One region of the Gordonia paraffinivorans genome, then DNA from elsewhere that is predicted to be linked to it. Evidence: riboswitches for the same ligand, from Rfam matches in the RefSeq annotation. Region 1 holds a riboswitch; each other region holds the start of a gene.

Region 1 (4,220 bases):
CGTCGGCGACCGTCGAGACGGGCATGACCCGGTGTTCGTCGCCGAGGACCGCCTCGACGATGCGCGTGGCCGCGAGTCCGATGGCGTAGTTGGTGGCGCCCTTGCCCTCGATGATCTTGTACGCGGCGTGCACCACCTCGTCTCGAATGGCCTCGCGCGCAGCGAAATCCATCGGCGGTCGACCGGGCAGCGGAGTCCACTGCGTCAGCGGGACCCCGCCGATCGTCGCCGACGACCACAGCGCGATCTCGGTGTCGCCGTGCTCGCCGACGATGTAGGCGTGCACGCTCTGCACGGCGACCCCGCAGTGGTCGGCGATCAGGAACCGCAGCCGCGACGAGTCGAGCACCGTTCCCGAACCGAACACCCGATTCGGCGGCAGCCCGCTGACCTCCAACGCCGCGCGCGTGACGACGTCGACGGGGTTGGTGACCATGAGATAGATCGCGTCTGGCGCAACCTCCAGGACCCGGGGCAGGATCGATCGCGTCAGGCCGATTGTGGCCTCGGCCAATTCGAGCCGCGACTGTCCCGGTTTCTGTTTGGCGCCGGCGGTCATCACGACGACGTCGGCACCTGCGCACACCGACATGTCGTCGGAGCCGACGACATCGGCGCGGGGCACGAACTCCAGACCGTGCGAGAGATCGAGGACCTCCGCGGCGACCTTCGCCGCGTTGACGTCCATGAGCGCGATGCTGCGCGCGACGCCACGGATCAGCGCGGAGTACGCGATCGCGGTGCCCACCGCACCCGCGCCGATGATCGCCAGCTTCGTCGGTCGTCCATTCATCGGGTCACCGTCCGCCTCGGTTCGCTTCGGGTCACATCGCCTCGTGGACACAAGGATAGGTGTCGTCGTCGTCCCGCGCCCGACGACCGCCTCGCCGGCGACGCCGCCCGGCGCCGGGGTTGGTACCCTCACCCTCGAGAGCGGTCGCACCCGCACCACGCGGAGGCAAGGGAACCTGGTGGGAATCCAGGACTGGCGCGCAGCGGTATGGGGGACGAACCCGACACACGGCCACTGGGGCAACCCGGGAAGGCGTCGGGTCCGGTCGAACCCGAGTCCGAATACCTGCCGCTCTCGACGAGTCCATCAGCGTCTCGCGCACAGACGCTCAGACCGAGGTGAGAACACGTGTCCCGTCCTCCCGACGGCACGACGCCGGTCGCCACCGCATTGTCGGTGCGGCGACTCCCGTCCGTGCCGCTTGCCCTGATCCTGTTGGCGCTCACGCTGGTGAGCATCACCCTGGCCACCGCGTTCGGCGCGGAGACCATCCCGATCGGAGAGGTCTGGCGCACCGTCGCCGGGCGTCTCCGCGGCGCCGAGGTCGACGCCGCGCATGCGGTCATCGTCTTCGATCTCCGGTTGCCACGGTCGATTCTCGCCGCGATCGTCGGCGGCGGCCTCGCACTCGCCGGTGCGCTGATGCAGGCACTGGTCCGCAACCCACTCGCCGAGCCTTACCTGTTGGGTGTGTCCGCCGGCGCCGCAGTCGGCGCGACCGTGGTCATCACGCTGGGTTCCCTTGCTGTGCTGGGAGTTTGGGCGCTCTCCGGCGGCGCGCTGCTCGGCTCGCTCGCGGCCTCGGTCGCGGTGTACGTCGTCGCCCGTGCGCAGGGAGGGCTGACACCGCTCCGGCTGATCCTGTCCGGGGTGGTGCTGTCGTCGGCGTTCATGGCGCTGTCGTCGCTGCTGGTCTTCACCGCCGCCGACCCGCACGCTGCCGACAACGTCATGTTCTGGATGCTCGGCAGCGTCGCCGGCGCGACCTGGGCAAAGGTGCAGATCGCGGGAGTGGTCGTCGTGGTCGCCGTGGTCGCGATGCTCGCGATCCACTCGTGGCTCGACGCCTACGCCGCGGGCACCGACACCGCGTCGTCCCTGGGGGTTCCGGTTCGCGGCGTCCGCAGCGCACTGTTCGCCGTCCAGGGAGTTCTGGTCGGGGTGATGGTCGCCGTTGCCGGCGGTATCGGCTTCGTCGGCCTCATCGTCCCCCACGCCGCACGCCTGCTCGCCGGCGCGACCCACCGGGCGATGCTCCCGGTCGCGGTCTGCGGTGGGGCACTGTTCCTGGTCTGGGTCGACGTGATCTCCCGGGTCGTGGCGTCACCCCGAGAGATGCCGCTCGGCATCGTGACCGGACTGATCGGCGCCCCGGTCTTCCTGTTCCTGATGGGTCGCCGCCAATACGTGTTCGGCGGGAGCGCCTGATGCCCCCGACCCGATTATCCGCGACCCGACCACCAGCACTGTCGCTTCACGCCCGGGCGGTCGGATGCAGACGCGGGTCCCGGATGATCCTGCGCGACGTGAACATCGACGTCCCGGCCCGCACCCGACTCGCGATCGTCGGCCCCAACGGCGCCGGTAAGTCCACCCTGCTCCGAACGCTGTGCGGGCTCGCATCGCCGGCGAGCGGACGGGTACTCGTCGACGACGACGACCTCGGCAGGCTTCCGGCGCGGCGGCGGGCCCGCTCGATCGCCGTCGTCGGGCAGGACGAGTTCCCCTCCGCGGAGCTGACCGTCGAGGAGGCCGTCGGGCTCGGGCGCACGCCCTACCGATCATCTTGGGCCACGGGCGATTCCGACGATGTCGCAGCCGTGCGCGACGCCCTGCGGGCGGTGGGTCTGGCCGGCTGGGAGCACAGGCCGTGCACCCAGTTGTCCGGTGGTGAACGGCACCGCGTCGTGCTGGCCCGTGCCCTCGCGCAGCAGACCCCGATCATCGTTCTCGACGAACCGACGAATCATCTCGACGCCGCGTGGCGCCTGCGCCTGATGCAGGTGCTCGACGACCTCGAGGCAACGGTGGTCGCGGCGATGCACGACCTCGACCTCGTACTCCGCCACTTCGACGCGGTCGCGGTCGTCGCCGACGGCGGGATCATCGCGCACGGACCACCGCTCGAGGTGCTCACATCCGAGTTGCTGGCCGCGGTCTTCGACGTGGCCGGCAGCGTCGTGCCCCATCCCGAGACGGGGCAGCCCCACCTACTCCTGAACTCGCCCATCGCGTCTGCCCGGCAGATGCTCGACATCGAGGAATCCCTGTGAAACCCACACTCCCCAGCACACTCATCACCGTCTCCGCTCTCACCGCGGCTCTCCTCGCCGGCTGCGGAACCGACAGCACCACAACATCGGCGAACACCGTCACGGTCACCAATTGCGGCGAACAGGTCAGCTTTCCGCAACCCCTCGAGCGCTTCTTCGTCAACGACGGCGGGATGATCGCGATCGCACTGGCCGCCGGCGCCCGCGACAAGATGGTGGCCGTCAGCTCGCTCGCCCGCGACAAGGACGTCCTGCGGCTCGTCTACGGCCCGGAGCAGGTCGACACCCTCAACGAGGTGTCCACGCAACCGCCTACCCTGGAGAACATCGTCGGCGCCCGGCCCCAGGTCCTCTACGCCGGATACAACTACGGCATGAGCGAATCCCGCGGGATCACCCCCGAAATCCTCGCCTCACACGGCATCGACGTGTACCAACTGTCAGAGGCCTGTCGGCAGGTCGACGGACATGCGCAGCGCGGCACGATGGACCCGTGGGTCGCTCTCGACACCGACCTGCGCAACATCGGCACGATCACGGGCAACCCGGAGCAGGGCGCGAAGGTGGCCGATGACATCGCCGCACGACTCGAAACGCTCCGCGCCGCACCTCAACCGGACACCAAGCCGACGGTTTTCGTGTTCGACAGCGTCTCCGACACCATCTTCACGTCGGGATCGTTCGGCGGCCCCCAGGGCATCATCGACGCCGCGGGGGCGCGCAACGCCACCGAGGATGTCCGGGACACCTGGACGGCAGTCAACTGGGAGCGGATCACCGTCGCCGATCCCGACCTGATCGTGTTCGTCGACTACCCCGGCCAGAGCGTCGAGCAAAAGATCGAGGCGCTGCGGTCGAATCCCGCGAGCCGCAACCTGAAAGCGGTGCGGGAGAGCCGCTTCGTCAACCTTCCGTATGCCATGTGGGTGTCGAGCCCGCTCAACATCGATGCCGCCGAGACCCTCCGGGCGGTCCTGGAGGCGCACGATCTCGCACCCGCGTCGGGCATCAGGCCGTCGCTCGACGTCGCCGCGCTCGGGCTGGCCGGTAACGACTGGCTGAACTAGCCACTGCCACAACAAGAACTCGCTACTTCCCCTCAGGATCGCGAGATCCACGCGATCCCGAGGGCGAAGTAGCGATCTTGCGGGTGT
Region 2 (4,220 bases), 120 kb from region 1:
CGCCGGAGTGGGCGACTTCGCCCAGACGCGCTACAGCGCCCTGGATCCGACGTTGTGGAACTGGATCGCGATGAGCGCCATGATGGGTTACCTCCACAGCTTCACCCCGTGCACGGGCATCGCACTCACCCCGGACGAGGAGGAACTCGCCTACGCGCTCATGCTCGAGCGGTTCGGCGTGCTGCAGTTGCCCGGCAGGTCCTACGGACTCCCGCCCACGCTGGCCGATGCGCAGCGCTGGTACGACGACGTCGTCGCCGAACGCGTGCAGCCGAATCCGTTCCTCGACGAGGTCACCGAGGCGCTGACCCGACTGCCGCTGCCGACGATCGGCCTCCCGCCCGTGGTCCGGGCCGCCCTGACCCCCGTCTGGCTCGTCATCCGCCCGGTCGCCGGCCACGTGGTCAAGGTGTGCTCGTTCAGCATCATGCATCCCGGCGTCCGCGCGGCGACCCCGGTGCGACTCGGCCGTCGTGAACGCTGGGAGTTCCGGCTCTACCAGCGTCTGCTGCAGACCGCGTGGCGCCGACTTCCGCGTCGAATCGTGCTGACCCCCATGGCCTATCACGAGTACCGCCGCGAACGTCTGGCACAGACGTACCGATCGATCCAGCTGGACTCGTTCGCGCCGGAGTGCCCGGCGTCGGCAGGACGGTAGCCGGATCTCCCCGACGACTCGAAGAGTTGCATCCGCGGAGCCCGCAGCCGATTGACGACTGGCTTTCCGTGCGGCCCTCTGTCTAATGTTGAGTCCGCATGTGGTCCGCCGTGCCGAGAGAAATGGAGCCCCTACTCCCCGCACGGCGTCGAGTCCGCCGGCCAGTCCGGCGGACGAGAGGGAATCCGGTGCGAATCCGGAGCTGTCCCCGCAGCGGTATGCCGTAACGACCACCGTCAACAGCACTGAGCCCGCAGGGCTTGGGAAGCGACGGTCAGTAGGAATGCTCTTGTCGAGCAACGACGGCGAGCCCGAAGACCTGCCATGTGTACCGGGCGCGCCGCGTCCGGTGGCTCGCCGCCTCGAGGATTGGGCGCAGGTCGAACTGGCGTTGGTTCGTGCGCGTACGACGCACCCGGGGCTTCTTCGACTCTCCCCGAAATGGGCGGCGGTCCATCCGTTTCGTCCGTAGGAGAAGTCGACGACCATGTCCGACACCACCGGCCGCGCGTCAGCGGCACCATTCACCACAACCGTTCTCGGGACCGCGCGTATCGGACCGAGGCGCGAACTGAAGCGAGCCGTCGAAGGCTACTGGGCCGGCCGAACGAGCCGTGCCGAACTCGAGGAGACCGCCGCCGAACTCCGACGGGCCCAGTGGCGAGAGCTCGTCGACGCGGGCCACGACTCGGTCCCGGTGAACACCTTTTCCTATTATGACCAGGTCCTCGACACGGCGGTGATGCTCGACGCACTCCCCGATCGCTTCGCCGGTGCCGACGATCCGCTCGACCGCTACTTCGCGGCGGCGCGCGGCACCGCCGACATCGCGCCGCTGGAGATGACCAAGTGGTTCGACACCAACTATCACTATCTGGTGCCCGAGATCGGACCCTCCACCGCATTTCGGCTGCAGGCGGACAAGATCCTCGCCGAGGTCGCCGAGGCTCTCGAGGCGGGAGTGCCGGCGCGGCCGGTCGTCGTCGGTCCGGTCACTTTCCTCGCGCTGTCCAAACCGGTCGACGGAGCGGGCACGCCGCTCGGTCGCCTCGATGAGCTGGTCCCCTGCTACCGCGAGCTACTCGCTGAGCTCGCCGACGCCGGGGTGGGGTGGGTGCAGATCGATGAACCGATCCTTGTCACCGATTCCGCCGCAGATCTCGGGTCGATGGCGGAGAGGGTCTACACCTCGTTGGGGGCCGAGACCCACCGGCCGTCGATCGTCGTGGCCACCTACTTCGGCGACCCGGGATGCAGGCTCACCAGCCTGTCACGGACGCCGATCGAGGGCATAGCCGTCGATCTCATCGAGGGAAGCCTCGAGACCGTCTCCGGCACACCTGGTCTGGCGGACAAACTCCTCGTCGCCGGAGTCGTGGACGGCCGCAACGTCTGGCGCACAGATCTGGACAAGGCGCTCGGCACGCTGGGCACCCTCCTCGGTTCCGCCGGGTCGATCGCGGTGTCCACGTCGTGCTCGACCCTGCACGTCCCGTACACGCTGGCTGCCGAGGACGATCTCGACGCCGGACTGCGCGGCTGGCTCGCTTTTGCGTCGGAGAAGTTCCGAGAGGTGAGCGTGCTCGCAGGTGCCCTACGCGACGGACGCGCGGCGCACGCCGTCGCGTTCACCGAGTGCAAGACTGCACTCGCGAGTCGCGCGACAGATCCGAGGCTGCACAACCCAGCTGTCCGGGGGCGCCTCGCTGCCATCACCGTCCAGGACGCCACCCGTGCCCCTGCTCCCGAACGTGCTGCTGCACAACGAGAACGACTGGATCTTCCTGTCCTTCCCACCACCACGATCGGGTCCTACCCGCAGACGTCGGCGATCCGTCTGGCACGGGCCTCGCTGCGCGCGGGTGAGATCGATGCAGAGGAGTACCGGTCTCGGATGCGGTCGGAGATCGCCGATGTCATCGAGCTGCAGGAGTCGATCGGTCTCGACGTCCTGGTGCATGGTGAGCCCGAACGCAACGACATGGTGCAGTACTTCGCCGAGCAGCTCGACGGGTTCTTTGCGACTGCGAACGGCTGGGTGCAGTCGTACGGAACCCGGTGTGTCCGGCCGCCGATCCTGTTCGGGGACGTCTCGCGCCCCCAGCCGATGACGGTGGACTGGACCACGTATGCGCAGAGCCTCACCGACAAGCCGGTGAAGGGGATGCTGACCGGCCCGGTCACCATCCTCGCCTGGTCGTTCGTCCGCGACGACCAGCCGCTGTCGGAGTCGGCCTTCCAGATCGCCCTCGCGATACGCGACGAGACGATCGACCTCGAGAACGCCGGTGTCGGGATCATCCAGGTCGACGAACCCGCGCTGCGCGAGCTACTACCCCTCCGCGACGCCGACAAGCCCGAATACCTCGCGTGGGCCGTGCGGGCGTTTCGGCTCGCGACCTGCGGCGTCCGTGACGACACCCAGGTGCACACCCATCTCTGCTACTCCGAGTTCGGTGAGGTCATCGGGGCCATCGCGGAGCTCGATGCCGATGTCACCTCGATCGAGGCGGCGCGATCCCACATGGAGGTTCTCGGCGTCCTCGATGAGGCCGGGTTCCGCAACGCGGTGGGACCCGGTGTCTACGACATCCATTCGCCCCGAGTGCCTGACACGCAGGAGATCGCCGAATCCCTGCGGGCAGCGCTGGAAACGGTCGGCCCCGCGCGGTTGTGGGTCAATCCCGATTGCGGCCTGAAAACAAGGACCACCGGTGAGGTCGTCGCGTCGTTGACCAACCTGGTTGCCGCGACCACCCAGCTGCGGTCGGAAGTGCAGTCCACCCTGCGATGACATGAGACCGGCCATCGTCGTCTTTCAGACGACGATGGCCGGTCTCGTTGCCACTCAACGAACTTCAACGATCAGGTCGCCCGCCTCGACCTGGGAGTCACCGCCGACGGCAACCCTGACCACGGTGCCGCCGCGCGGTGCGGTGATCGTCGACTCCATCTTCATCGCCTCGATGCCCGCGACCCGGCCGCCCGGCGGCACCTCGTCACCCACCGACACGGCGACACTCACGACACCCGCGAATGGAGCGGCGATGTGTCCGGAGTCGTTCGGGTCGGCCTTTTCCGCCGTCGCGACCTCGACGCCGACCGAGCGGTCCCGAACCCGCACCGGCCGCAACTGCCCGTTGAGGACGCACATGACCGTGCGCATCCCCCGCTCGTCCGGTTCGCCGATCGCCTCGAGCGCGATGATCAGCTCGACCCCGGGTTCGAGCTCGACCCGGTGTTCCTCGCCGTGACGCACGCCGTAAAAGAACTGGTTCGCCGACAACCGGAAGGTGTCGCCGTATCTCCGGCGATGCTCCTCGAACTCGCTCGTCGGCCCCGGGAAGAGCAGACGATTCAGCGTTGCCCGCCGCTCCGCGCCCGGGTTCTGGAGCCGCCGCTCATCCTCCGGTTCGAGCCCGAGGCTCCTCACCCCCACCTCGCGTCCGGCAAGCGCTTTGGTACGCAACGGTTCCGGCCAGCCGCCCGCGGGATCGCCGAGTTCCCCTCGCAGGAAACCGATCACCGAGTCGGGGATGTCGTAGGCCGCTGGATTCCGAGT
Region 3 (4,220 bases), 620 kb from region 1:
CCGGTGAGGACTCCGGCGTCGCGATCCCAGTTCACGCGGGGCCGCAGTTCGGCGAACTCGTCGGACGGGAACCGGCCCGCGATGAGGTCGAGCGTGGCCTCGTAGACCCCGCGACCGAGTTCCCGGTACGGCGCGGCGCGGCGCACCACCTCGTACCAGTGGTCGACGTCGAGGTCGTCGACGGCGGCCGCCGCGATCGTCTGCTGGGCGAGGATGTCGAGCGGGTTCTGCGGCACGCTGATCTGCTCGATCTGACCGTCGAGCATGCGCTCGACGGTCACCGTGCAGTGCAGCAGGTCGGTGCGGTGCTTGGGGAACAGGATGCCCTGGCTGATCTCGCCGACCTGGTGGCCGGCGCGACCGATGCGCTGCAGGCCGCTGGCCACCGACGGCGGGGCCTCCACCTGGATGACGAGATCCACCGAGCCCATGTCGATGCCGAGTTCGAGCGAACTCGTGGCGACCACGCATCGCAGGCGGCCCGACTTGAGGTCGTCCTCGATCTGCGCGCGTTGTTCCTTGCTGACCGAGCCGTGGTGGGCGCGCGCGAGTACGGGCTCGGCTCCCGAACTGGCACCGCTTCCCATCACCAGCGCCGGTGCGCCCCCGGCGACCGACGGGTTGGCCTTCTGCTCGGCGGGCGAGCCGTGACGTTCGGCGTGGATCTCGTTGAGACGGGCGGTCAGCTTCTCGGCGAGCCGGCGCGAGTTCGCGAACACGATGGTCGCGCGGTTTGCCTCGATCTGGTCGACGATGGCGGCCTCGACGTAGGGCCACAGCGATCCCGCGGTCGGCGAGAACGCGTCGTCGAGTTCTGCGCCGGCACCCTCGGGACCCGGAGGCGGCGGGATGTTCGCCATGTCCTCGACGGGCACGTCGACGCGCAGGTCGAAGGTCTTCTCGGCCTTCGGCTTCACGACGGTGCACGGGGCGGCCCCGGACAGGAAGCCGGCCACCACCTCGGGCGGCCGCACCGTCGCCGACAGGCCGATGCGCTGCGCCGGCTTCTCGAGCAGCTCGTCGAGACGTTCGAGGGTGAGCGCGAGATGGGTGCCGCGCTTGGTCGAGGCGACGGCGTGCACCTCGTCGACGATGACCGCCTCGACGTCGGTGAGCGTCTCGCGCGCCGCCGACGTAAGCATCAGGTAGAGCGACTCCGGCGTGGTGATCAGGATGTCCGGCGGCGACTTGATCAAACTGCGGCGCTCGGCCGCCGGGGTGTCGCCGGAGCGGACGCCGACGGTGATGTTCGGCTCGGGCAGGTTCAGCTCCTGCGCGGCGCGCGTGATGCCGGTCAGCGGGGCGCGGAGGTTGCGCTCGACGTCGACCGCGAGCGCCTTCAGCGGCGAGATGTAGACGACGCGGGTACCGGTCCGTCTCGGCTCGGCGGCCCGCCCGGCGGCCTCGGCGGCGAGCCGGTCGAGGGCCCACAGGAATGCCGCGAGGGTCTTGCCGGAGCCCGTCGGTGCGATGACGAGGGTGTTCGCGCCGTCGGCGATGGAGGTCCACGCGCCCTTCTGCGCGGCGGTGGGCTTGGTGAAGGCGCTGGTGAACCACCGCCGGGTGGGGGCGGTGAAGCGGTCGAGCACCGAGGGGCGGGGCATCTCTCCACTATGTCTCACCGGTGCGACAGACGGCCGTATCGCGTGCGTATAAGGTCGACGTACGCCTGTACGGGGAATCCGGTGAGAATCCGGAGCGGTCGCGCCACTGTGAGCGACGACAACCGGACGCGGTCGGGAGTATCTCGACGGTGTCCGATGTCGACGCGAGCCAGGATGCCGTGCCGGCGGATGAGATCCACAACTCTCCGACGCGAGATCGGCGAAAGGACACCGACACATGACCATCGGAACCCCTGATCAGGGAATCCCCGTATCCGGCACGACAGCGGCCGCGGCCGCACCGCGGGCCATCGCGGTGCCGAACCTCTCCGCGGCGAGCGCCGCGCTCTGGCTGAGCCTCACCGTGCTGCTCGCCGCACTGGCCTACTACTTCCTCGGGTACGACCAGGGCGTGGTGTCGGTGTTCGGCGAGAACACCTACGTGCACGAGTTCGTGCACGACGCACGCCACTTCCTCGGCTTCCCCTGCCACTGAGCGACCGGCGGAAGGGGACAAGTTCACATGGAGAAGAAGTTCATCGGCGCGGGCCTGCTGTCGGGTCTGATCGCCGGCATCATCTCGTTCGTCTTCGCCCGGATGTTCATCGAACCGGTCGTGGGCAAGGCCATCGACTACGAGGGCGCGCGTTCGGAGGCCGAGGAGACCCTCGAACACGCCGCGGGCGGACACCACCACCACGGCGAGGAGGGTGAGGTCTTCACCCGCGCCATGCAGGAGAACCTCGGGGCCGGTGTCGGCACTCTGGTGTTCGCACTCTGCATGGGAGCGTTCTTCGCGGTCGCGTTCACGGTCCTGTGGTCCTACGTCGGCAGGCGGTACCCGGCGACCGACCCGCGCGCGGTCGCGGGCGCGCTCGGCGTGATCGGGTTCGTCGCCGTCTTCGGCGTGCCGTTCTTCGCCTACCCGGGCAATCCGCCCGCGGTCGGCGACGACGAGACCATCGGCGAGCGGACCGCGGCGTTCCTGACGATCACCGTGGCGTCTGTGGTGCTCGCCATCGCGGCCGTGGTGCTCGCGCTGTGGCTGCGACCGCGGATCGGCGGGCTCGTCTCGGGGATCGTCGGCACGGCGGCGTATCTGGTCGCCGTGGGCGTCACCATCGCGGTGCTGCCGTCGTTCCACGAGGTCCCCGAACCCCTGCGCGACGACGCCGGGCAGATCGTGTTCCCGGGATTCCCGGCCGACGTGGTGGGCGATTTCCGCGTGTACGCGATCGCCAACCAGGTCATCCTCTGGACCGTCCTGACGCTGACCTTCGCGGTGGCCCTCGGCGCGATGTCGCGTTCGAGGAGCGACGGGCGGACCGTCGTCGGCGCCGGTTCGAGGTGAGCGCGGCCGGGTGCACTCACCGCTGATGCAGATCATCACCGCCGGGCGCACCGGCCCCAACAGGTCGGTGCGCTTCGGCGGTGAGGCGCCGCTGGACGACCGGGGGCGCCGGGACGTCGTCGCGGTGGCAGGCGGCATCGAACCCGTCGTCGCCTGTGGGCCCGAGCCGGCGACCCTCGAGAGCGCCCGTCTCCTCGGCGCACCCGTCGAGCAGATCGTCGACGACGCGCTGCGCACCCTGGACGTGGGCGCATGGGCCGGCCTCGCGCCGGAACAGGTCCCGCCGCACCACCTCGCGGCCTGGTTCGCCGACCCCGGCGCGACACCGCACGGAGGGGAGAGCATCGCCGGCCTCGTCGATCGCCTCCACGCCTGGCGGGACCACATGATGGACGAGATCGCCGGCCGTGCGGTCGTCGTGGCCATGCCCGTCGCCCAGGCCCTGCTGTGCCGAGAGGCCTCCGACTACTTCCGGACCGAGGTCCGGCCGGCGGCCGTGTACCGGTGGCCCCGGGACCGTACCGGCGGGTGAGACGACGCACGGCGAAGACACGAAGAGACGGAATCGCCGTGATGTGCCTAGACATCGACAGTGACTCCTGACACAGTTGAACCGGCAAAGTGAAACGTGTTCCACCTCGGTGGCTACCGGTCTGGGAGAGTGACGATGTTCGAGTGGTCCGAAGAAGACCTGATGGTTCGGGATGCGCTGCGCGCGTTCATCGACAAGGAGATCCGGCCACATGTCGACGAGCTCGAGTCCGGCCAGCTCCCGCCCTACGACATCACCCGCAAGCTGCTGCAGACCTTCGGCGTCGACCAGATGGCCAAGGACGCGCTGGAGAAGGAACTCGCGGCCGAGGCCGCCGGGGAGAAGAAGGAGTCGTCCGGCGGCGGTGGCGGCGCCATGGGCGGCTCGATGTTCATGATGGTCAACATCGAACTGGCCGGCGTGTGTCTCGGCCTCGTCGCCTCGCTGGGCGTGAGCATGGGCCTGACCGCGTCGACGATCCGCAGCCGCGGCACCCTCGCACAGAAGAAGCGCTGGTTGCCGGAACTGGTGACGATGGAGAAGATCGGCGCCTGGGCCATCACCGAACCCGACTCGGGCTCGGATGCGCTGGGCGGCATGAAGACAACCGTGCGCCGCGACGGCGACGGTTACATCCTCAACGGTCAGAAGACCTTCATCACCAACGGCCCGTACGCCGACACCATCGTCGTGTTCGCCAAGCTCGACGACGGCAGCGACACCCCGATCCGCG

The links. Region 1 has a riboswitch for cobalamin ahead of E1P53_RS16860 (FecCD family ABC transporter permease). Riboswitches for the same ligand answer to the same signal wherever they lie in the genome.
Region 2: another riboswitch for cobalamin. It lies ahead of metE (5-methyltetrahydropteroyltriglutamate--homocysteine S-methyltransferase); the one in region 1 lies ahead of E1P53_RS16860 (FecCD family ABC transporter permease).
Region 3: another riboswitch for cobalamin. It lies ahead of E1P53_RS19715 (CbtB domain-containing protein); the one in region 1 lies ahead of E1P53_RS16860 (FecCD family ABC transporter permease).

The regions. Positions count from the first base shown of each region.
Region 1 covers NZ_CAACYD010000007.1:837,959-842,178, reverse strand. The annotation lists gene E1P53_RS16865 (L-lactate dehydrogenase) at 1-793, opposite strand, end outside; cobalamin riboswitch at 918-1,100, shown strand; gene E1P53_RS16860 (FecCD family ABC transporter permease) at 1,142-2,221, shown strand; gene E1P53_RS16855 (ABC transporter ATP-binding protein) at 2,221-3,066, shown strand; gene E1P53_RS16850 (ABC transporter substrate-binding protein) at 3,063-4,133, shown strand.
Region 2 covers NZ_CAACYD010000007.1:955,878-960,097, reverse strand. The annotation lists gene E1P53_RS17385 (oxygenase MpaB family protein) at 1-658, shown strand, start outside; cobalamin riboswitch at 811-981, shown strand; gene metE (5-methyltetrahydropteroyltriglutamate--homocysteine S-methyltransferase) at 1,146-3,452, shown strand; gene E1P53_RS17375 (pyruvate carboxylase) at 3,507-4,220, opposite strand, start outside.
Region 3 covers NZ_CAACYD010000007.1:1,462,437-1,466,656, forward strand. The annotation lists gene E1P53_RS19710 (ATP-dependent helicase) at 1-1,604, opposite strand, end outside; cobalamin riboswitch at 1,618-1,805, shown strand; gene E1P53_RS19715 (CbtB domain-containing protein) at 1,843-2,100, shown strand; gene E1P53_RS19720 (CbtA family protein) at 2,128-2,955, shown strand; gene E1P53_RS19725 (histidine phosphatase family protein) at 2,981-3,487, shown strand; gene E1P53_RS19730 (acyl-CoA dehydrogenase family protein) at 3,623-4,220, shown strand, end outside.